DNA from 3 places in the Blastococcus sp. SYSU DS1024 genome. Region 3 is predicted to be linked to each of the others. Evidence: riboswitches for the same ligand, from Rfam matches in the RefSeq annotation. Region 3 holds a riboswitch; each other region holds the start of a gene.

The links. Region 3 has a riboswitch for cyclic di-AMP ahead of ACI79S_RS15495 (LysM peptidoglycan-binding domain-containing protein). Riboswitches for the same ligand answer to the same signal wherever they lie in the genome.
Region 1: another riboswitch for cyclic di-AMP. It lies ahead of ACI79S_RS14410 (C40 family peptidase); the one in region 3 lies ahead of ACI79S_RS15495 (LysM peptidoglycan-binding domain-containing protein).
Region 2: another riboswitch for cyclic di-AMP. It lies ahead of ACI79S_RS06380 (hypothetical protein); the one in region 3 lies ahead of ACI79S_RS15495 (LysM peptidoglycan-binding domain-containing protein).

The regions. Positions count from the first base shown of each region.
Region 1 covers NZ_JBJHAA010000015.1:58,492-65,394, forward strand. The annotation lists gene ACI79S_RS14405 (M48 family metallopeptidase) at 1-209, opposite strand, end outside; gene ACI79S_RS14410 (C40 family peptidase) at 900-1,979, opposite strand; cyclic di-AMP (ydaO/yuaA leader) riboswitch at 1,997-2,174, opposite strand; gene ACI79S_RS14415 (hypothetical protein) at 2,360-2,668, opposite strand; gene ACI79S_RS14420 (D-alanyl-D-alanine carboxypeptidase family protein) at 2,752-4,497, opposite strand; gene ACI79S_RS14425 (DEDD exonuclease domain-containing protein) at 4,696-6,471, shown strand; gene ACI79S_RS14430 (Lrp/AsnC family transcriptional regulator) at 6,468-6,755, shown strand; gene trpD (anthranilate phosphoribosyltransferase) at 6,820-6,903, opposite strand, start outside.
Region 2 covers NZ_JBJHAA010000005.1:40,659-47,561, forward strand. The annotation lists gene ACI79S_RS06365 (saccharopine dehydrogenase family protein) at 1-818, shown strand, start outside; gene ACI79S_RS06370 (DNA-directed RNA polymerase subunit alpha C-terminal domain-containing protein) at 867-1,445, shown strand; gene ACI79S_RS06375 (bifunctional 3'-5' exonuclease/DNA polymerase) at 1,458-3,122, shown strand; cyclic di-AMP (ydaO/yuaA leader) riboswitch at 3,275-3,426, shown strand; gene ACI79S_RS06380 (hypothetical protein) at 3,684-4,565, shown strand; gene ACI79S_RS06385 (SDR family oxidoreductase) at 4,588-5,334, opposite strand; gene ACI79S_RS06390 (protein kinase domain-containing protein) at 5,568-6,903, shown strand, end outside.
Region 3 covers NZ_JBJHAA010000017.1:71,761-78,663, reverse strand. The annotation lists gene ACI79S_RS15525 (copper resistance CopC/CopD family protein) at 1-69, opposite strand, end outside; gene ACI79S_RS15520 (zf-HC2 domain-containing protein) at 66-710, opposite strand; gene ACI79S_RS15515 (sigma-70 family RNA polymerase sigma factor) at 783-1,346, shown strand; gene ACI79S_RS15510 (sulfite exporter TauE/SafE family protein) at 1,611-2,621, shown strand; gene ACI79S_RS15505 (NAD-dependent epimerase/dehydratase family protein) at 2,712-3,707, opposite strand; gene ACI79S_RS15500 (DUF5994 family protein) at 3,786-4,286, opposite strand; cyclic di-AMP (ydaO/yuaA leader) riboswitch at 4,666-4,759, shown strand; gene ACI79S_RS15495 (LysM peptidoglycan-binding domain-containing protein) at 4,840-5,670, shown strand; gene typA (translational GTPase TypA) at 5,740-6,903, opposite strand, start outside.

The DNA of each region.
Region 1 (6,903 bases), on a different contig from region 3:
AGGGAGAGCAGCGACGCGGGCCGCAGGGCGGCGGCGAAGGCCTCCGCGCGCTCGATCGTCGCGGGATCCAGGCCCGCGGTGGGGTCGGGCTCGGTGCGTCCTCCGGGCGGCTCGGGCAGCACGTCCCACGGGGTGCGGACGACGATGACGACGACGACGGCGATCCCGAGCAGGGCCGCGGCCACCAGGGCGGCCCGGCGAACGCTCACCCCGCCGATCCTAGGCGGGCGGCTCCCCGCGCCCTCCCCGCCGGCTCCGCTCCTCCCCCGGGCCGCGGCACGCGGGCACCGGGCTCCCGTTCGAACCCGGCCACCGCGCGCGACACCGACGCCTGGGAGGTGCCCAGCAGGTCAGCGGCGCCGGTGAAGGCCCCGCGTCGACGACCGCGACGTGCGAATCCGGCCTGGTCCTCCCCGGCCCCTCCAGCGACCACTTGTGCCGTCGCCGCCGGGGGGCTGTCGTCGGTCGTCCCCTGCGCCGCCGACCGCACCACCCTGCGGTTCGTGCCCCCGCGCTTCCTCGGCGTCTTCACGAGCACCCATCCGGTGCTGGCCGCCCTCGTCGGCATCCTGCTGCTCGACCAGGGGGCTCCGGGCGCACGCGAAGATCGCGCCAGGACGCTCCCCCGGGCCTGCCCGAGGTCGTCGGACGGCGCCCTCGGTCACCGGACCGCCCAGGACCGCCGAGGGCCGGCGATCCCTGTCGGGATCACCGGCCCTCGGTCACCAGCCTGGAACCGTCAGCCGGCGATGTCACCAGCCGGCCTCCGCGCCCCGGTCCGCTCCTCGCTCGTCCCTCGCTGCGATGCTCCCGGAGCTGTCAGCCGGCGATGTCACCAGCCGGCCTCCGCGCCCCGGTCCGCTCCTCGCTCGTCCCTCGCTGCGATGCTCCCGGAGCTGTCAGCCGGCGATGCGACGGGCGCTGTTGTAGCTCCCCATCGAGTCCACGCTCGCCACCTTCACCGGCTGGCCGGACGTGGAGGCGTGCACCATCTGGCCGTTGCCGATGTACATGCCCACGTGGCTCACCGGGCTGTAGAAGAACAGCAGGTCGCCCGGCTGCAGCTCGCCGCGGGAGACGGGCCTACCCATCTGGCTCTGCGACCGGCTGGAGTGCGGGAGCGTCACCCCGGCCGCGGCGTAGGCGTACGACGTCAGCCCCGAGCAGTCGAAGGCGTTCGGCCCGCCGGCACCCCACACGTACGGGTCGCCGAGCTGGGCGAGCGCGGTGTTCACCGCCACCTGGGCGGCCGTGCTCGGCGCGATGACGCTGCCGGTGGGCGCCGGGAGACCGGCGCCACCGTGGGCCTGTGCCACCTGCGCCTGCTGCGGCGCGGTGAGCGCCTCGTACCGGCGCTGGTAGTCGGCGATCTTCGCCTCGAGCTCCTCCTGCTGGCCGGCGATCCGCTCCACCGCCCGCCGGGCGTCCGCCGCGGCCTTCTCGGCGGCGTCGCGGGCCTGCTCCGCGTCCTCGGCCGCCCGCGACACCTCGGTGAGCACCTCGCTGGTGTGCCCGGCGATGACGTCGAGGGTGCCCAGCTGGTCGACCAGCTGGTCGGCCGAGTTGCTGGTCAGCAGGACGTCGAGCTGCGACATGCCGCTGCCCGTGTAGACGCTGCGGGCCAGCCGGCGCATGTGCCCGTCGAGGGAACCGAGCCGGGCCTCCGCCTCCGCGACCGCCTCGCTCGCGGCCTGCGCGTCGCGCTGGTGGCCCTCGAGGACGACGCGCGCCTCGTTGAGCTGCTCGGAGACGACCTCCAGCTCGTGGCTGGCCTCGGCCACCTGGGCGGCGACCTCGTCGGCGGTGCCGGGAACCGCCGACGCGGTACCCGGGAGGACGGTGACGGTCAGGGCCGCGACGGCGCTGACCAGGAGCCCCGAACGGAGCGGTCCGAAGCGGCGGGCGCTGGCAGAGCTGCACCGGCCGGCGGTGTGGAGTTGTTCGGGGGCGTGCGTCAGTAGTGCGTGAGGGGTCGCCACGTGCGGCGGCTCTCCGTTTCTTCCGCTGCAACCGCCGACCGAGTTAGCTGACGGGTTCGGGCTGGGAAGACTGGCCCTATCCCCCGCGCACCGGCGAGCCGACGGCGGGAGAACTCACCCCAGAGTGCGGTGGGTCCCCGGTACACCTCGGGCGCCAGTGGTGCACGCCACGCGGTGATTAGGCGGTGTCCGGTCGAGGCCATCCATCGATGGATGACGACCACCCGGCCGAACGGAGGGAACCCTACGACCGTGATGCGCCTGTGACAAACGGGAACAGGTGAGACGTGTGCGACGGCCACGTGCCCCGCGATGGCGCGTCTACCTGGGCATTCACCCGATCGGGTGTACACCCGTCCCTCGCCACGGGCGGGCGGGGATCAACCGGTACGCCGTCCCGACCGCTCCCCGCCGTGCCCGTCGGGATGCCGCAGCGGGGGAACCAGGCCGCCCTCGGCCAGCGCGCGCACGGCGCGGCGTTCCACCTCGTCGAACTCCACCACCACGCCCGGCGGCGGGACGACGACGTCCTCGGCGGCCGTGGCCGGCCCGCCACGCGGCCGCCCGGTCATCGGCACGACGACCGGGTCGACCCCCTGCCACCCGGGCGGGGCCCCCAGCAGCACGGTCACGACGCAGTCGGCGCAACCGGTCCCCCGGGCGGTGCAGGTGTCGCAATCGATGAGCATCGCTTCTTCTCCTCCGTGAGTTGCTGCGCACGGTAGGAAGGGCCACCGACATTTCCGCCGGGCCACCGTCGGCCCGCGCCGGGTCAGCTGCCCGCGTACTCCCAGTGCCACGGCTCCTCGCGCCCGTTGCCCGGGTCGGCCCACGTGGGGTGCAGGAAGCCGAAGCGCCCGGCGTTGGCCACCATCCAGGCGTACTGCCGGGTGCCGAACGTCTGGACGCCGCCGCACAGGTCCACCGCCAGGCCCCAGCCGTGGTTGCTGGTGCCGGGCACCGCGGCCAGGGCCGGCTTCTCCCCGTACAGCCGCACCTGGCCGGCGTAGGTCCGGTAGGAGTCGGTGAGGCACAGCGGGCTCCCGAAGGCGGTCGCGTAGGCCGCCGACATGGCCCGGTAGGCGGCGGCCGCATCGCAGCGCAGCGCGTGCCCGCCGACGCCGAGCGGGCACATCGCGCTGGGCGGGATGAGGCCGTTCGGGTAGCCGCCCCACGCGCGGGCGCCGTCGTAGCTGGGTGGGTAGACGGTGTTGCCGCACTCGGTCCGCAGCGTCCCCGCGGCCGGCGCCGGGACGGCGACGGGGGGCCGCTGGCCGAGGACCGGGCGGCCGATCGCCAGCACCTGGTCGCCCGGCAGCGTCCGCACCACGACCGCGCCGGCCCGGGCGTCGGCGGTCAGCATGGTCCGCGGGTCCAGGGCGATGCCCACGTGCCCGAGGCCCGCCTCCGGCGAGCCCAGGAAGACCAGGTCACCGGGGAGGACGTCGGCGGGGGCCACGGATACGGCGCTCGCGAACAGCTCCTCCTGCGTCGCGGGCAGCTGGACACCGGCCCGGCCGTAGGCCACCTGGACCAGTGACCCGCAGTCCCAGGACTCCGGCCCCGCCGTCCCGGGCGCGTACGGCTGCCCCAGGGCCTCCATCGCGCCGCTGACGGCGGTCAGGGTCTCGGCGGGCAGGACCAGGAGCGAGCTCGGCCGCCCGGGCAGCTGGGCCACCCCGCGCTGCGCGCCACCCGCGGCTGCGGCCACCGGAGCGAGGCGGTCGGGGAGGCTGCGCTCGGGTTCCCGCAGCGCGGCGGCGGGCACGTCGCCGAGGCCGGCGGTCCGGAGCTGGTCGACGTAGGCCCGCCAGCTGGCCGCCGTCTGCTCGTTCACCGACACCTGCTCCCCCTGGAGCGCCGCCAGCTGCCGGTCGACGACGGCCAGCGTGTCGTGGAGCTCCGTGGTCACCGCATCGGCGGCCGCCTCCAGCGCGGCCACCCGCGCGGCCACCTCGTCCGCCCGCTCCTGGGCCACGCCGAGCGCGGCCTGGGCGCGCTGCTGCTGGTCCAGGGCGCTGCGCCGGTGGCTCTCCGCGACGCCGATGAGGTGGGCGAGGTGCGCGTCGACGGCGTCGAGGAAGCCCATGCCGGCGAGGACCTCCCCCGGGTCGCCACCGGTGAGCAGGAGCGTCAGGGGGGTGAGGGCGCCACCGTCCCGGTAGACCGCAGCGGCGTAACCGGCGACCTCGCGCTGGTGCCCGGCCAGCACGCCCCGGGCGTCCTCGAGCACCGCCCTCGCCTCGTCCACCGACCGCTGCGCCTCGGCCAGCGCCTCGCGCGCGGCGACGACCTGCCCCTGGCGCGCCCGGAGGTCCTCCTGCACCTCGGCGGCCCGCCGTTGCAGCCGGTCCAGGTCGCGGCTGTCCAGCACGCCGGAGGTGCCACCCGGCTGGTCGCTGGGCGCGGCGGCCACCGGCCCGGCGGGCAGCAGCACCGCCAGGCACGCCGCCAGCGCCGCGGCCACCGCGCATCGCCGGGCCCGGGCGGGCGGGCGCCACCTGGAGCGCGCGGGCATCACCGACCACCTCTGCGTGCGGGCCGGTCGCACCGGACGCGATGGCCACTGGCAGGCATGGTGTCCCGATCGGGGCCGGAACGCCAGGTTCCGCCCGGTGCAGGCAGCCCCGGACCCCCCGGTCAGGGGAGGCCGGTGCGCGACCGGCCCCGGCGCGCGTCCCCGGGAGTGTCACCCCCCCGACCTAGCGTCCGCTCCGTGGCACCCTCCCCCGCACCGCTGCACCCCCAGCAGGTCTCCATCGAGGAGGTCGGGACACCGCTGGCGCAGGTGACGTTCGTCGTCGTGGACCTGGAGACCACCGGCGGGTCCCCGAAGGACAGCGCCATCACCGAGATCGGGGCCGTGCGCGTCCGCGGCGGGCAGGTGCTCGGCGAGTTCCAGACCCTCGTCGACCCCGGCCACGAGATCCCGCCCTACATCAGCGTGCTGACCGGGATCACCTCGACGATGGTCGCCACGGCCCCGCGGATCGGCGCCGTGCTCCCGACCTTCCTCGAGTTCGCCCGCGGCGCCGTCCTCGTCGCCCACAACGCCCCGTTCGACCTCGGGTTCCTCAAGGCGGCGTGCGTCGAGAACGGCCTGGTGTGGCCCACGGTGGCGTCCGTCGACACCGCCGTGCTCGCCCGGCGGCTGCTCAGCCGGGACGAGGTGCCCAACTGCAAGCTCGCCACTCTTGCCCCGTACTTCTCCGCCACGACCTCGCCCACGCACCGGGCCCTGGACGACGCGCGGGCCACGGTGGACGTGCTGCACGGCCTCTTCGAGCGGCTCGGCCCCCTCGGCGTCACCACTCTCGAGGAGCTGACCGGGCTGACCCGGCAGGTGGATCCGGAGCGACGGCGGAAGCGGCACCTGGCCGACGGGGTGCCCAGCGGTCCCGGCGTCTACCTGTTCCGCGGCCCCGGGGACGAACCGCTCTACGTGGGCACCTCCAACGATCTCCGCAGCCGGGTCCGCAGCTACTTCACCTCGGGCGAGCAGCGCAGCCGCATCACGGAGATGGTCGGGCTCGCCCAGCGGGTGGAGCCGATCCCGTGCGCGCACGCGCTCGAGGCGGCGGTCCGCGAACTGCGGCTCATCGCCCGGCACAAGCCGCGCTACAACCGCCGGTCCCGCTTCCCCGAGCGGGCGCTGTGGGTCCGGCTCACCGAGGAGCCCTTCCCCCGGCTGTCGGTGGTGCGCCGGGTCCGCCCCGACGCCGGCGTGTTCCTCGGGCCGTTCCCCGACCGCCGCGCCGCGGACGCCGCCGTGGCCGCCGTCCACGAGGTGCTGCCGCTGCGGCAGTGCACCGCCCGGCTCTCCCCCCGCACGCCGGTCAACGCCTGCGCGCTGGCCGACATGGGGCGGTGCGGCGCCCCCTGCACCGGCGCGCAGTCGGTTCCCGAGTACGCCGGCGTGGCGGCGGTCTTCGCCGCCGCGGTGGGCCACGACCCCCGTCCCCTGCTCGCCCCGCTGCTGGACCGGGTGGAGCGGCTGGCCGCCGAGGAGCGCTACGAGGACGCCGCCGTGCTGCGCGACCGGGTCGCCGTGCTGGTCCGGGCCCTCCGCCGTCGGCAACGGCTCGAGTCGCTGGCCGCCGTGCCCGAGCTGGTGCTGGCCCGCCCCGACGGCCAGGGCGGGTGGCAGCTGTCCGTCGTCCGGCTGGGGCGCCTCGCCGCAGCCGGGAACGCCCCGCGTGGCACCACCGTCCGGAGCGTGCTGCCGGGCCTGCTCGCGACCGCGGAGACCGTCCCGGGCGCGGACGACCCGACGTCGGTCGACGAGACCGAACTCGTCCTCCGCTGGCTGGAGAAGCCCGGCACCCGGTTGGTGCAGCTGACCGGGACCCTGGCCTGCCCCGCACCCGGCACCGGCGCCTACAGCGAGTTCCTGGCGCGGGTGGACTCCGGGCGGGACGCGCAGGACCCGTTCGCCGACGGGCGGTCGCTGGTCACCCGCGCCCGCCCGGAGCGGATAGCATCCCCGGCGTGATCACCGCCATCGTGATGATCGACGCCGCCACCGACTCGATCGCCGAGGTCGCGCAGGCCGTCGCCGAGCTCGACGGGGTCAGCGAGGTCTACTCCGTCGCCGGCGAGGCCGATCTGATCGCCATCGTCCGCGTCCGCGAGTTCGAGCAGGTCGCGGAGGTCATCGCCGGCCGGATCAACAAGGTCGCGGGAGTCGTCGACACCGACACCCACATCGCCTTCCGCGCCTACTCGCGCCACGACCTCGAGGCAGCCTTCTCGATCGGCTTCGACACCGACGGCTGAAGAAGGACCCCGTCCTCCTCACCCCTCGCACGCCCGGGGGTGAGCCTCTGGACGGGGCCGGCACTCAGCGGCCGGGCGGGGCGACCTCTCGGCTGACGGCGATCCAGCGGTCCAGCAGCGCCGCCGCCCGGCCGTCGTCGATCGCCGC
Region 2 (6,903 bases), on a different contig from region 3:
TCCACGCCTGCGGCTACGACTCCATCCCGTCCGACCTCAGCGTCCTCCTGCTGGGACGGCGGGCCGCCGCCGACGGTGCAGGAGGCCTCCGCGACGTCCAGCTGGTCGCCACGGCCCGGGGTGGGTTCAGCGGCGGCACGATCGACTCGATGCGGGCCCAGGTGGAGGCGATGCAGGAGGACCCGTTGCTGCGTCGCGTCGTCGGCGACCCGTTCGCGCTGAGCCCGGACCGGGCTGCCGAGCCCGACACCCCGCAGCCCCCCGACGGCGCGCTGCCGAGCCGGACCGACGACGGGCGATGGACGGCCGCCTTCGTCATGGCGCCGTTCAACACCCGCATCGTGCGGCGAAGCAACGCGCTCCAGGGCTGGGCGTACGGGCGCGACCTGCGCTACGGCGAGGTCATGGGGGTGGGGCGCGGGCCGTTCGGTGCCGTGGCAGCGGCCGGTGTCTCCGCCGGGCTGGTCGCCACCGTGTCCGCCATGAGCCTGGCGCCCACCCGCGCGCTGCTGGACCGGGTGCTGCCCGCGCCGGGCAGCGGGCCGAGCGAGTCCGTCCGGCGGAAGGGCTGGTTCCGGATGGTGGTCGACGCCACCACCGAGGGCGGCCGCCGCTACCGCGCGACCGCGGCGGGCAGTGGCGACCCGGGCTACGCCGCCACCGCCGTCATGCTCGGCGAGGCGGCGCTGGCGCTCGCCCTCGACGGGGAGCGGCTGCCCGACCGGGCCGGTTCGCTGACGCCGGCGACGGCGCTGGGGGAGGTGCTCGTGGAGCGGCTGCGCGCGGCGGGGCACACCTACGAGGTGACCGAGGTCTGACCGTGCTGCCGGCGCGACCGCGAGCCGGCATCGCTAGGGTTGACCGACATGCCGACCAGCTCAGCGGGACAGCGCGCCGGGACGATCCGTGACCTGGGTCTGCCGACGCGGGCCGTCAGCGCGCTGACCCGGGCGGGGATCACCGACGTCGAGGCGCTCGCCGCGCTCACCCGGAGGGAGCTCGGCGCCGTCGCCGGCCTCGGACCGGGCCTGGTCGCGGCGATCCGCGCCGTCGTCCCGGAGCCGCCGGCCGAGCTGCCGGGCGCCGGCGCGGCGGTGGGCAGCCGGCCGACCGGTGGGCGGCCGGGCGGTGACGAGCCGTCCGAGGACGACGGTCCGGTGGCGCCGGCCATCCCGTCGTTCGACTCGCTCCGGGGCCCGCGACGCCGGTCGGCGGTCGACCTGCTCCTCACCGAGGCCCAGGCGCCGGCCCCGCCGGTCGACGAGGCCCGGGGGCCGGCCGCCGACCGGCCGTCACCCGGCCGGGCCGGGGCGGGTGCCACCGTCCGCCCGCCCGACTACGCCGACCTGCTGCGGCTGGGCGTGCACGTGGCCCGGGCCGTCCTCGGTGCCCCGGCGCGCTGCCTGCACCGGTTGCTCGGCCGGGGCGGCCCGTCCGCCCGGTAGGGCCGACCGCACGTGCAGCGGGTCCTGCTCCGCCGCCGGGAGTCCGCGGTGGAGATCACCGAGCTCGCCGACGACGGGTCGACGGGGTCGGTCACTCGCGTCCCGGCCGGGGGACTGCCCGCCGTCGTGGCGCAGCGGGAGGCCGCTGCCGCACCCGTCCGCTGGGTGTGGGACGACACCACCCGCTGGTACCCCGCGCTGCTGGCGGCGGGGGTCCGCGTCGAGCGCTGCACCGACCTGCGGCTCGGGCACGCGATCCTGCGACGGTCCCCGTTCGCGGCCCAGGAGCTGCTCACGGGGGACGACACCCACGGGTGGGACGCGCTGCAGCCCGGCCCGCCGCCGGAGTCCGCCCTCTTCCCGCTGGCCGACCCGGCCGACCTGCTCGACCCGGTGGCCGAGCAGCGGCGCCAGCAGGCGGCCCTGGCCGCCTCCCCGCACGGCGACCGGCTCGCGCTGCTGCTCGCGGCGGAGTCCGCCGGCGCCCTGGTGGCCGCCGAGATGACGCACACCGGCCTGCCGTGGCGGGCGGACGTGCACGAGCGCCTGCTCACCGACCTGCTCGGCCCGCGCCCGGGAAGCGGTGGGCGCCCCGCGGTGCTCGAGCGGCTGCTGGGCGAGATCCGCGCGGCGCTGGGCACCCCGTCGCTCAACCCCGATTCGCCGGCCGAGCTGCTGCGGGCCCTCCAGCAGGCCGGTCTCCCGGTGGCCGACACCCGCTCGTGGACCCTCGAGCAGCTCGACCACCCGTGCGTCCCCCCGCTGCTCGAGTACAAGAAGCTGATGCGGCTGCTCACGGCGAACGGCTGGAGCTGGCTGGAGACCTGGGTGCAGGCGGGGCGGTTCCGCTCGGCCTTCCTGCCGGGCGGGGTGGTCACGGGTCGGTGGGCGTCCCACGGCGGGGGTGCGCTCTCGGTGCCCACGCTCATCCGCCCCGCGGCGGTCGCGGACGACGGCTGGCGGTTCGTCGTCGCCGACGTGGCCCAGCTGGAGCCCCGGGTGCTCGCCGGGATGAGCGCGGACACCGCGATGGCCGAGGCGGCGCGGGCCTCGGACCTCTACGCGGGCATGGTCGCCGGTGGTGCAGTGGCGACCCGGACGGAGGCGAAGCTGGGCATCCTCGGCGCCATGTACGGCGGCACGCGCGGGGAGAGCGGTCGCATGATGCCCCGGCTCGCCCGCCGCTACCCGCGCGCCATCGGCCTGGTCGAGGAGTCCGCCCGGGCCGGCGAGCGCGGCGAGGTGGTGCACACCCTGCTGGGCCGGGGGTCGCCGTCGCCCACCGGGGCGTGGGCGCAGCGGGCGGACGGGCTCGGCGAGGCCGCGGATCAGGCCGGGTCCCGGGAGGACCGCGACCGCGCCCGCCGCGCCTGGGGCCGGTTCACCCGCAACTTCGTCGTCCAGGGCACCGGAGCGGAGTGGGCGATGTGCTGGCTGGCCGACCTCCGCAACCGGCTCTGGCGGCTGGGCGGCGACGGGCCGCTGGAGACCCGGGCGCACCTGGCCTTCTTCCTGCACGACGAGGTCGTCGTGCACACCCCCGAGCACCTGGCCGACGCCGTGGCCGAGGCGGTGCGCGCCGCGGCCACCACGGCCGGGCGGCTGCTGTTCGGCGCCTTCCCGGTGGACTTCCCGCTCGACGTCGCCGTCGTCCGGTCCTGGGCCGACGCGGGCTGAACGGCCCGCCCTACACCACCGAAGGGGCCGGCGAGCTGCCGCGACACGCGTCACGATCTGCGGAAGTGGCCGCTTCCGCATTGTCACGACTGCATAACGACGGTTACCGTGGCGGAGCCCGACCGATCGTTCTCTCCCCATCCGGGGAGGTCTGCCGGGCGCCGCCGAGTTGCCCTTCGGGGTGAGCCGGGGACCCACCGAAGTTCTGGGGTGAATCGCGCGCCGGGCACGTCCTGGTGCGGGTAGGGCAACTTCTGAGCCCGAATCCGTCAGCTAACCCGGTAGGCGGCACGACGGAAGAAACGGAGAGCCGCCGCATGGCGCGCCCCTGCACTGCCGCACCACCACGCGCCCGCCGGCACCGCCGCCTCCAGGGGCGTCCCCGGACCTGACCGCACGCGCACCCGGCGTCCCGCCGGTCGCCCACCGCCACCGATGAACCGCACCGGCCGAGCCGCCGGTGCCCGGTGGCCCCGCGACCCGGCGCCGGTCCGCAGCCCGCATCCCTCGCGGTCCGCCTCGCCCGGCCGACCCCGCCGCACCCCCGGAGCACCCGCACCCATGGATCCCCGCACCACCACCTCGGGCCGTCGTGGCCCGCTCGCCCTCCGCCGTCGCCCGCCCTCGGGCCTCCGCCGTCCCGCGCTCTACCTCGGGGTGGCCGCCGCCGGCGCCCTCCTGGTCAACACCCTCGTCGGCGTGGACCCGGGCGCCCAGGCCGAGGCCGGCACCCCGCAGTCGGTGAGCGTCGCCCAGGAGCTGGGGCTGACCTCGCGTTCCGGGCCGGTCGACGTCGCCGAGGACCTCGCCCCGTTGCAGGACCTGGCGGCCAGCCGCAGCAGCCGCGAGGCCGAGCAGATCGCGGCCCAGGAGGCCCAGGCCGCGGCCGACCAGGCCGAGCTCGACCGGCAGCAGGCCGAGGCGGAGGCCGCCGCCCGCGCCGAGGCCGAGGCGGCCGAGGCGAAGGCGGCGGAGGAGGCCGCGGCCGCGGAGCAGGCGGCCGCAGCGCCCGCCGCGGCGACGCCCACGCAGCAGCAGGCCCGGGCCGCCGCGACCGCCGCCGCCTCCGTGGCGGCGACGGCGGTCGCCCGGATCTCCAACACCGCCGGCAGCGTCAAGCCGCAGGTCCAGACCGCGGCGGACGCCGTGATCAGCAACGTCCCCGGCGCCGCGGGGATCACCCTCGGCGGCACCCGGGCCAGCGCCGCCGACCCGGGCGGGCACCCCTCGGGCCTCGCGCTGGACTACATGGTGATGTCCGACGCCGCCCTCGGGGACGCGATCGTCGCCTACCACCGCGCCCACTGGGCCGAGCTGGGCGTGGACTACCTGATCTGGCAGCAGCGGATGCTCTCGTCCGCGGGCGGGTCGTGGCAGGCCATGGAGAACCGGGGCAGCGCGACGGCCAACCACTTCGACCACGTGCACGTGAACTACAACTGACCACGCCGTCCCGCGGCGGTTCCTAGGTGAGCCGGCGGACCACGGACAGCGGCAGCACCCGCATGGCCAGCCCGAGCGGCACCCAGGGCCACGCGGGCACGTAGGCCGTGGTCCGCCGGGCCTCGATGGCGGCCACCATGGCGCGGACGCCGGTCGGGGTGTCCACCATGAACCGGGTCCGCTGCTGCACGTGCTGGTTCATCTCCGACCGGATGTAGCCCGGGTAGATCACCGACACGTCCAGGCCGGGGACCCGCTCCGCCCGCAGCCCCTCGGCGAGGGACGCGACCCCGGCCTTGGTGGCGGCGTAGGTGGTCATCGACCGGCGCATGCCGCGCAGCGCCGACATCGAGGAGATCAGCACGAGGTGACCGCGGCCCTGGCGGCGGAAGATCTCCAGCGCCGCCTCCGACTGCGCCAGCGCGCCGACGAAGTTCGTCATCGCGGTCTCGCGGTTGGCGTCGGCCCGTCCGGTGCCCAGGGGGGCGCCCTTGCCCAGGCCGGCGTTCACCACCACCCGGTCGATCGCCCCGAACGCCGCGGCGAACGCGGCGAAGACCCTGGGCACGGCGTCGGCGTCGGTGACGTCGAGCGCCGCGGTCTCCACCCGCCGGCCGGTGGCCGACCGGATCTCCGCGGCGAGGGCGTCCAGCCGATCGGTGCGCCGGGCGCAGAGCGCCAGGTCGTGGCCGCGGGCGGCGAACTGCCGGGCCATCTCCTCGCCGAGGCCGGAACTCGCGCCGGTGATGAGGACGACGCCGGTGCTCATGGGTGCTCCTGTCGATCGGTGCGGCGAGCCCCTGCGGCCGGCCGGCACGCACGGTACGAGAGCCCCGCAGGGGGAGCGTGACCGGCACCGCCGGCGCCCGGTGGCACCCACCGGGTTCCACCTCGTGGGCTCCATCGGGGTTCAGCGGGCCTCCGGACGGGCACACCGGGAGGACGCACGAGCACGGGACGCGCGGGCGCGACCACGCGGCACCGACACGAGGGGATTCGGGAGTGACGACGGCCGGAACCAGTCGACGGTGCCTGGACGGCCGCTACCAGCTGCAGGAACTCATCGCCGTCGGCGGGATGGGCGAGGTGTGGCGGGCGCGCGACCTGCAGCTCCACCGGTCCGTGGCGGTCAAGGTGCTGCGCAGCGAGTACGCCGACGACCCGGTGTTCGTGGCCCGCTTCCGCTCCGAGGCCCGGCACGCGGCGGCGCTGAGCCACCCCAACATCGCCGCGGTCCTCGACTACGGGGAGACCACCGCCGAGGACACCGGCGAGCGGCTCGCCTACCTGGTGATGGAGCTCGTGGAGGGCCCCCCGCTGTCGGCCCGGCTGGCCGAGGTGGGGTCGCTGGACACCGCCGCCGCGCTCTCGCTGCTGCGGCAGGCGGCGGCCGGGCTGGCCGAGGCCCATCGCGCCGGCGTGGTCCACCGTGACGTCAAGCCGGCCAACATCCTGCTCGGCCCGGACGGCACGGTGAAGCTGACCGACTTCGGGATCTCGTGGTCGGCGGGGAGCGCGCCGATCACGGGCACCGGGCAGGTCGTCGGCACCGCTCAGTACATGTCGCCCGAGCAGGCGCGGGGTGAGCACGTCAGCCCTGCCAGCGACGTCTACGCCCTCGGCCTGGTCGGCTACGAGTCCCTGACCGGCCACGCGGCCTTCGACGGCGACAACCCGGTCACGGTCGCGCTCAAACAGGTGCAGGAGCACCCCGAACCTCTCCCCGCCGCGCTGCCGTCCGGCGTGCGCGCCCTGATCGACGCCGCCCTGGTCAAGGACCCGGCGCAGCGCCCGCGGGACGGCGGCGCCTTCCTGTCGGCCGTCGAGGAGGCGATCCTCCGACCGGCGGGGACGGCGCCGCGTCGAAGGCCGCTGGTCACGCGCCCGGTGCGGGCGGCGCGCCCGTCGTCCCGGGGCACCCGGGCGGCGCCGGGGCGGGCCGGCCGTCGCCCGGCCCTGGCCGTCGCGACGCCGCTGGCGGCGTTCCTCCTGCTCGGGGGCGGCGCCCTGTGGGTCATCCCGGATCCGGACGCGGGCGCCGGCCGGTCCGCCGGCGCCGTCTCGACCCCGTCGGCAGCCGCGGGTGTCGTGCTGGCCGTCGAGGAGTACCTCGGCCGCCCGGCCGCCGAGGTGGCCGCGGAGCTCGGCGCGCTGGGGCTGACGGTGCGGCAGGAGGAGGACGTGACGGCGGAGCAGGCCCCGGGGACGGTGACCCGCCTCGAGCCGGCCGCCGGCATGCTGCTCCCCGGTGACCAGGTGCGTCTCGGCGTCGCGGTCCGGCCAGGTGTGACGGAGCCGGAGCTGCCGCCGTCGACCGGTGGGGGCGCCATCCCGGTGG
Region 3 (6,903 bases):
GGCCGTGCCGATGCCCGCGCCGAACCAGCCGACCACCAGCAGGGCGAGCAGGAGGGCGGTGCGCCTCACGCGGGCATCCGCCGGCCGGCGACCGCGGGGACGGGACGACGCCGGCGGCCACGCCACGCGACGGTCGCCACCAGCACCGTGCCGGCCAGGAGCAGCAGGTGCGCCAGCGCCCGGTCGGCGTGCACGTGCCCCGCCTGGAGATCGGCGACCGTCACCGGGAGCAGCAGGGCCACGAAGGAGCCCAGGAAGGGCAGCGCGCCCGCGGCCAGCCGCGGAGCGGCTGCGACGGACAGGAACGCCGCGGCCAGCGCCAGGTTCCAGGCGCCGCTCTCCCGGGCCATGTGCACCGGGGCGCTCATGGCGCCGGCGCCGGAGGCGAGCAACGGCCAGGCCAGCGTCGCCTGCGCCACCCCCACGGCGAGCAGCGCCAGCCGCACCGCCGTGTCCGCCAGCCGGGCGCGCGCGGCCGCCCGCGCGCCGGGGAGCTCGCGCGGCAGCGCCGAGAGGACGCTCGCGGTGAGGTCGGGCACCGATGGGGCAGGTGCCAGCCGCGCGCGGCGGGTCACGCGCTCGGCGGCGGCGGCCCAGCCCGCGCACCCGGAGCACGTGGCGAGGTGCGCCTCGAGCTCGTCGGCGGGCATCCCGAGCGGCTCGCCGTCGAGCCGCGCGGAGAGCGCCTCGCGGCAGGTGTGGCAGGACATGGTTGATTAGTCGCCGCCGGGCACCGCCCGGTTCCGGGCCTCCCGGGTGACCTGCGACACGCTGACGAGGACATGGACGACCTGGCACGCCTGGCCGCGGACGCCGCCGACGGCGACCCGCTGGCCGCGGCCACCCTCGTGCGGGAGACGCAGTCCGACGTCTGGCGGCTCTGCGCCGCGCTCGGCGACCGGGCCTCCGCCGACGACCTGACGCAGGAGACCTACCTGCGGGCGTTCGGCTCCCTGCACCGCTTCGAGGGCCGGTCCTCGGTCCGCACCTGGCTGCTGGCCATCGCCCGCCGGGTCTGCGCCGACGCGCTGCGCTCCCGCCGCCGGCGCCGGCTGACCCTGGTCCGGGAATCCCCCGACCTGGAACTGCTGGCCCCGCCGGGCGCCGCGGATGCCGTCGGGGAGAGCGCCGCGGTCGCCGATCTGCTGGCCCGGCTGGCCCCCGACCGGCGCGAGGCCTTCGTGCTGACGCAGCTGCTGGGGCTGCCCTACGCCGAGGCCGCGGAGGTCGCCGGGTGCCCCGTCGGCACCATCCGTTCCCGGGTGGCGCGGGCACGGGCCGACCTCGTGGACTCCCTCGACACGGTGCGCGAGGACGCCGGCCCGGGCGAGACCGCGCACGGCTGAGCGGGCGGCACCGCGACCGCCGTCCCACGCGTCGGGACGCGATCTGCGCCTAAGTGCATCGATCTGGTAGACATTGCGCCGTGACGCGGACGACGATGCTGCTCCTGGTGAGCCGCCGGCACGTCGACCTCCTGCGCGTCTGCACCGCCGCCTGTCCGGGCTGCTGAACTCCTCGCGCCTCCCCCGGCGCCACCTCGTCTCACCCCTCGCCTCACACGGTCGCCGTCTGCGCGCCCGCGTCCTGAGACCCCGGAGCCAGTGCTCGTGAAGACCCTGATCCTGCTCGCCCTCGCCGGGCTCGGTGCCCAGCTCGTCGACGGCAGCCTCGGCATGGCTTACGGCGTCACCTCGACGACCCTGCTGCTGGCCATCGGCACCAACCCGGCCGCGGCGTCGGCGACCATCCACCTCGCCGAGATCGGCACCACCCTGGCCTCGGGGCTCTCGCACTGGAAGTTCGGCAACGTCGACTGGAAGGTCGTCGCCAAGGTGGGGGTGCCCGGTGCGGTCGGCGCATTCGCCGGCGCCCACTTCCTCTCCAGCCTCTCCACCGCGGTCGCGGCGCCGGTCATGTCGCTGATCCTGGTCTCGCTGGGCGTCTACATCCTGGTGCGCTTCACGCTGCGCGGCATCGACCGGCGGAACGTCGGCAAGCCCATCCGCCGGCGCTTCCTGACCCCCCTCGGGCTGGTGGCCGGCTTCGTCGACGCCACCGGTGGCGGCGGCTGGGGGCCGGTCGGCACGCCGGCGCTGCTGGCCAGCGGCCGCATGGAGCCGCGCAAGGTCATCGGCTCGATCGACACCTCCGAGTTCCTCGTCGCGCTGGCGGCCAGCCTCGGCTTCCTGCTCGCTCTCGGCTCGCAGGGCATCGACCCGCTGTGGGTCGCCGGGCTGCTCGCCGGTGGTCTCGTCGCCGCCCCGATCGCGGCGTGGCTGGTGCGGCACATCCCGCCGCGCATGCTGGGCTCCCTGGTCGGCGGGATGATCGTGCTCACCAACACGCGCACGCTGCTGCGCAGCGACTGGGTGGACGCCGGCGACGTCGTCAGCGCGCTGGTCTACGCCGTGCTCGCGGTGGTCTGGGTCCTGGCCGTCGTCCACTCCTACCGCCGGTACCGGCAGGACGCGCGGCTGGAGTCGGCCGACGCCGTCGCCGCGCTGGCCGAGCAGAACGTGGCCGCCGACACGACCGACCCCGGCGAGGCGCCGGTCCGCGCCGCCGCTCCCGCCGACGAGCCCGTGGCCGCCGGCCGCCCCAGCGCCCCCCGCGACTGAGGGCTGCGCCGGGATCAGGTGACCTGATCGTGCAGCGTCCTCCCTCACCGCAGGAGGTGAGGGAGGACGCGCGATGATCAGGTTCGCTGATCATCGCGACGACAGCAGCGTCGCCTCCAGCTCGGCCGGGAGGCCGGGTCGGGGCTGGTCCGCGGGGCGGTGTGCCGGCGGCGCCGGCCGCTCGTGCGTCCGCAGCCACTCCCAGGTGTCGGCGACCGTCGACTCCAGCGCCCGCGTGGCCAGCCCGAGCTCGGCGGCGCGGGTGGTGTCGACGTCCCAGGCGGTGGGGGCGACCTCGTGGCGCAGCCACAGCGGCAGGTGCAGCCACTCCTGGACGCCGGCGGCGAGGAGGTCGGCCTCGGGCACCGGCGCCCACTCCGCCGCGCTCCCGGTGACGACCCGGCAGAGGTCGAGCAGGCCGCCCAGCGTCGTCATGCCCGCCGGCCCCGTGGCGTTGACCGCACCCGTGCGGCCCTGCTCGGCCATGTCCACCAGCCACGCGGCGAGGTCGCGGGCGTCGACCAGCGCGATCGGCTGGGCGACCCCCTCGGCCGGGACGACCACCCGACCGCCGCGCGCGATGCGCTCCAGCCACCAGCCGAGGCGGTGGACCGGGTCGTAGGGGCCGACGATCAGGCCGGCACGGGCGGTGAGGAAGCGGCCGCCGACGGCCGCGGCGAGTTCCCGCTCGGCGAAGGCCTTGATCGCTCCGTACTCGTCGTCGTCGTCGGCGCCCTCCGTCCGCTCGCCGTCCTCGGGGCCGAGCGGGCCCGGCGGCCAGTTCCGGTAGGCGTTGAGGCTGCTCACGAAGACGTAGGAGCGGACCCCGCCGAGCGCCGCCGCGGCGTTGCGGGCGGCGGCCCGGGTCTGGCAGGAGGTGTCGACGACGAGCTCCGGCTCCCACTCCCCCAGCGTGCGCGGCAGCGCACGGGGGTCGTCACGGTCGCCGTGCAGCGCCCGCACGCCCTCCGGCGGCGCGCCCGTGACGCCCCGGGTGAAGGTGGCGACGTCGTGCCCCCGCCCGAGCGCGGCACCGACCACGTGCCGACCGAGGAAGTGGGTGCCGCCGAGGACGAGGAGTCTCATGCCGACCACTCCAGCCCGGTCGGCGCCCACGCGTCCAGGGCGTTCGCCGGCAGCGGATCGGCCGTCGGCGGACGACCGCTACACCGCGCGGGACACCGGCAGCGTGGGCACCTGCGGGAGGGGCGTGGACCGGGCCGCGGCGAGCACCATCTGGGGCGAGGACGGCAGGCCGCGCCGGGTGCAGAGCCGCAGCGCCCGGGCGCCGGTGAGGACGTCGGTCTCCGGCGGGACGACCAGCAGGTCGGCGCGGCGGTTGCCCCCGGCCCAGGTGAGGCAGACGACCTGAGGGTCCATGCTGCGGAAGCCGCCGGCGCGCACCGTGCGGCCCAGCACCTCCAGCTTGCGGGGGGCCGGCTCCCAGGCCTCGAGGGCGTAGGTGAACCGCTCCACCCGCACACCGCGCCGCTCCAGCGCGGCGACCAGCTCGGGCAGCTCCACGGCGAGGTCCCGGCTCCGCGGGAACCACGCACCGTCGAACGCCGAACCGCCCGATCCGGCGTCGGCGCGCAGGCTCACCCGGACGTCGATCCCACCCCGGAAGCCCTCGGCCGCCGGAACCGTACGGGTGATCGTCGCCATGAGCGTTCGGCCGCCTTCCTCGTTCCCAGGGAGCCGGGAGACGGCTCCGACGCCAACGTAGGCCGGGTGCGCGGCGGGCTCCCCCGACGGTGCGGCGGGCGCGTCGGACCGCTCCGGCCAGCCATCACGATTCGTGACCTACCGAGCACATACCCGCGCAGCCGTCCGGACTGCCGCCCGGCGGGAGGGCTGCGCACGGACAGTCGGCAGCACACCACGGGGCGTCAGTCCTCGCGGGGGGACGCGGGACAGGTGCTCCGCGGAGTTGCTGCCGGGGACGGCGGTCTGCCTACCGTGCGGCGTCCACCACCGGGTGGGCCCGGATGGCGGACCGCCGAACCTGCCCACCGCCACCGGACCGTGCACACGACGGGCAGGCGCGGGGGACCCACGAGAACCTGGCCCTCGGCCTCGGGGTGAAGCCGCAGCACGCGGCCGGGCAGCTCTCGCCCGAACCCGACAGCTAACCCCGCAGGCGGCGAGAGGCTTCCCCATGCTCAAGCACCGCACGGCGCGACTCGGTCGCCCCACCCGCACCTCCGCCACGGCAGCTGTGGCACGTCCGGCCGTGGTCCTCGCGGCCGCGGCGGCCGCCTCCTTCGCGATCGCCGCTCCCGCCCACGCCCACTCCGGGGAGCACACGGTCGTCCCCGGTGACACGCTGGGCGGGCTCGCGGCCGCCCACGGCACCTCGTGGCAGACCCTCCACGCCGACAACCTCGCCACCATCGGCGCCGACCCGAACGTGCTGCGCGTCGGGCAGGTCCTCGTCATCGGCGGATCGGGCGCCGCGCCCGCCGCCCCCGCCGCCCCCGCCGTCCCGAGCGCGCCGGCCGCCGTCGGCGAGTACGTGGTCCAGGCGGGCGACACGCTGGGCGGTATCGCCGCCGGCCACGGCACCACCTGGGAGCAGTTGCACGCCCTGAACCTCGATGTCGTCGGTGCCGACCCGAACGTGCTGCGCGTCGGTCAGCGGCTCGCCCTCGGCGGCGGCACGGCGGCGGTGCCGGAGCGCGCCAGCCGGGCCGCGGACCGGTCGGCCCCGGACGCGGCGGCCTACGGCGCGTGGGATCCCCACGTGCGCCCCGCCGTGGGAGAGATCGCCGCGCAGTTCGGCATCTCGACGGTGTTGACCCGCCCCGGCCACAGCCCCACGGAGGGGCTCGCCGCCGACTTCATGGTCTACGACGACCGGGCCACGGGCGACGCGGTCGCCCAGTACGTCATCGACAACGCGGCGCGCCTCGGCGTCGAGTACGTCATCTGGCACCAGCAGATCGCCGGCACGTGGACGGGTTGGGCGTGGCAGGCCATGGAGGACCGTGGATCCGCCACGGCCAACCACATGGACCACCCGCACGTGGCCTTCGCACCGGCGCCGTAACGGCACCCGCGACGCAGCGAGCCCCTGCCCGGATCACCGGACAGGGGCTCGCTGCGCACCGGGGGCGGATCAGCTGGGCTTGGGCTTGCGGTTCTTGGCCTTGCCGCGCTCGGTCTGGTCCAGGACCACCTTGCGGATGCGGACACTGGCCGGCGTCACCTCGACGCACTCGTCCTCGGCGCAGAACTCCAGCGCCTGCTCCAGGTTCAGGATCCGCGGCGGGATGAGCCGCTCCAGCTCCTCGGAGGTGGACTTGCGCATGTTGGTGAGCTTCTTCTCCTTGGTGATGTTCACGTCCATGTCGTCCGGACGCGAGTTCTCACCGACGATCATGCCCTCGTAGACCTCGGTGCCCGGCTCGACCATGAGCTGGCCGCGCTCCTGCAGCGAGAACATCGAGTACGTCGTCGCCACGCCCTGGCGGTCGGCCACGAGCGAGCCGGTCGGGCGGGCGCGCATGTCGCCCAGCCACGGCTCGTAGCCCTCGAGGTTGTGGTTGAGGACGCCGGTACCGCGCGTCTCGGTGAGGAACTCGGTGCGGAACCCGATGAGGCCGCGCGACGGGACGATGTACTCCATCCGCGCCCAGCCGGTGTCGTGGTGCACCAGGTTCTCCAGCCGCGCCCGGCGAACCGCGAGCGCCTGGGTCAGCGTGCCGACGTACTCGCCCGGGGTGTCGATGGTGACCCGCTCGACCGGCTCGTGCAGCTTGCCGTCGATGGTCTTGGTGACCACGGTCGGGCGACCGACCGTGAGCTCGAACTCCTCCCGGCGCAGCTGCTCGACGAGGATGGCCAGCGCCAGCTCGCCGCGGCCCTGCATCTCCCAGGTGTCGGGCCGCTCGGTGGGCAGCATGCGCACCGAGACGTTGCCGACCAGCTCCTGGTCGAGCCGGTTCTTGATCAGGCGGGCGGTGAGCTTCTTGCCGGACTTGCCCGAGATCGGCGAGGTGTTGATGCCGATCGTGATCGAGATCGAGGGCTCGTCGACGGTGAGCGGCGGCAGCGGCCGCGGGTCGTTCGGGTCGGCGAGGGTGTCGCCGATCATGATGTCCTCGATGCCGGCGATGGCGACCAGGTCGCCGGGGCCGGCGCTCTCGGCCGGGGTGCGGGTGAGGCCCTCGGTGACGAGCAGCTCGGTGATCTTGACGTTCTTGATGGTGCCGTCGACCTTGCACCAGGCCACCTGCTGGCCCCGCTTCATCTCACCGGAGTGCACGCGCAGCAGCGCGAG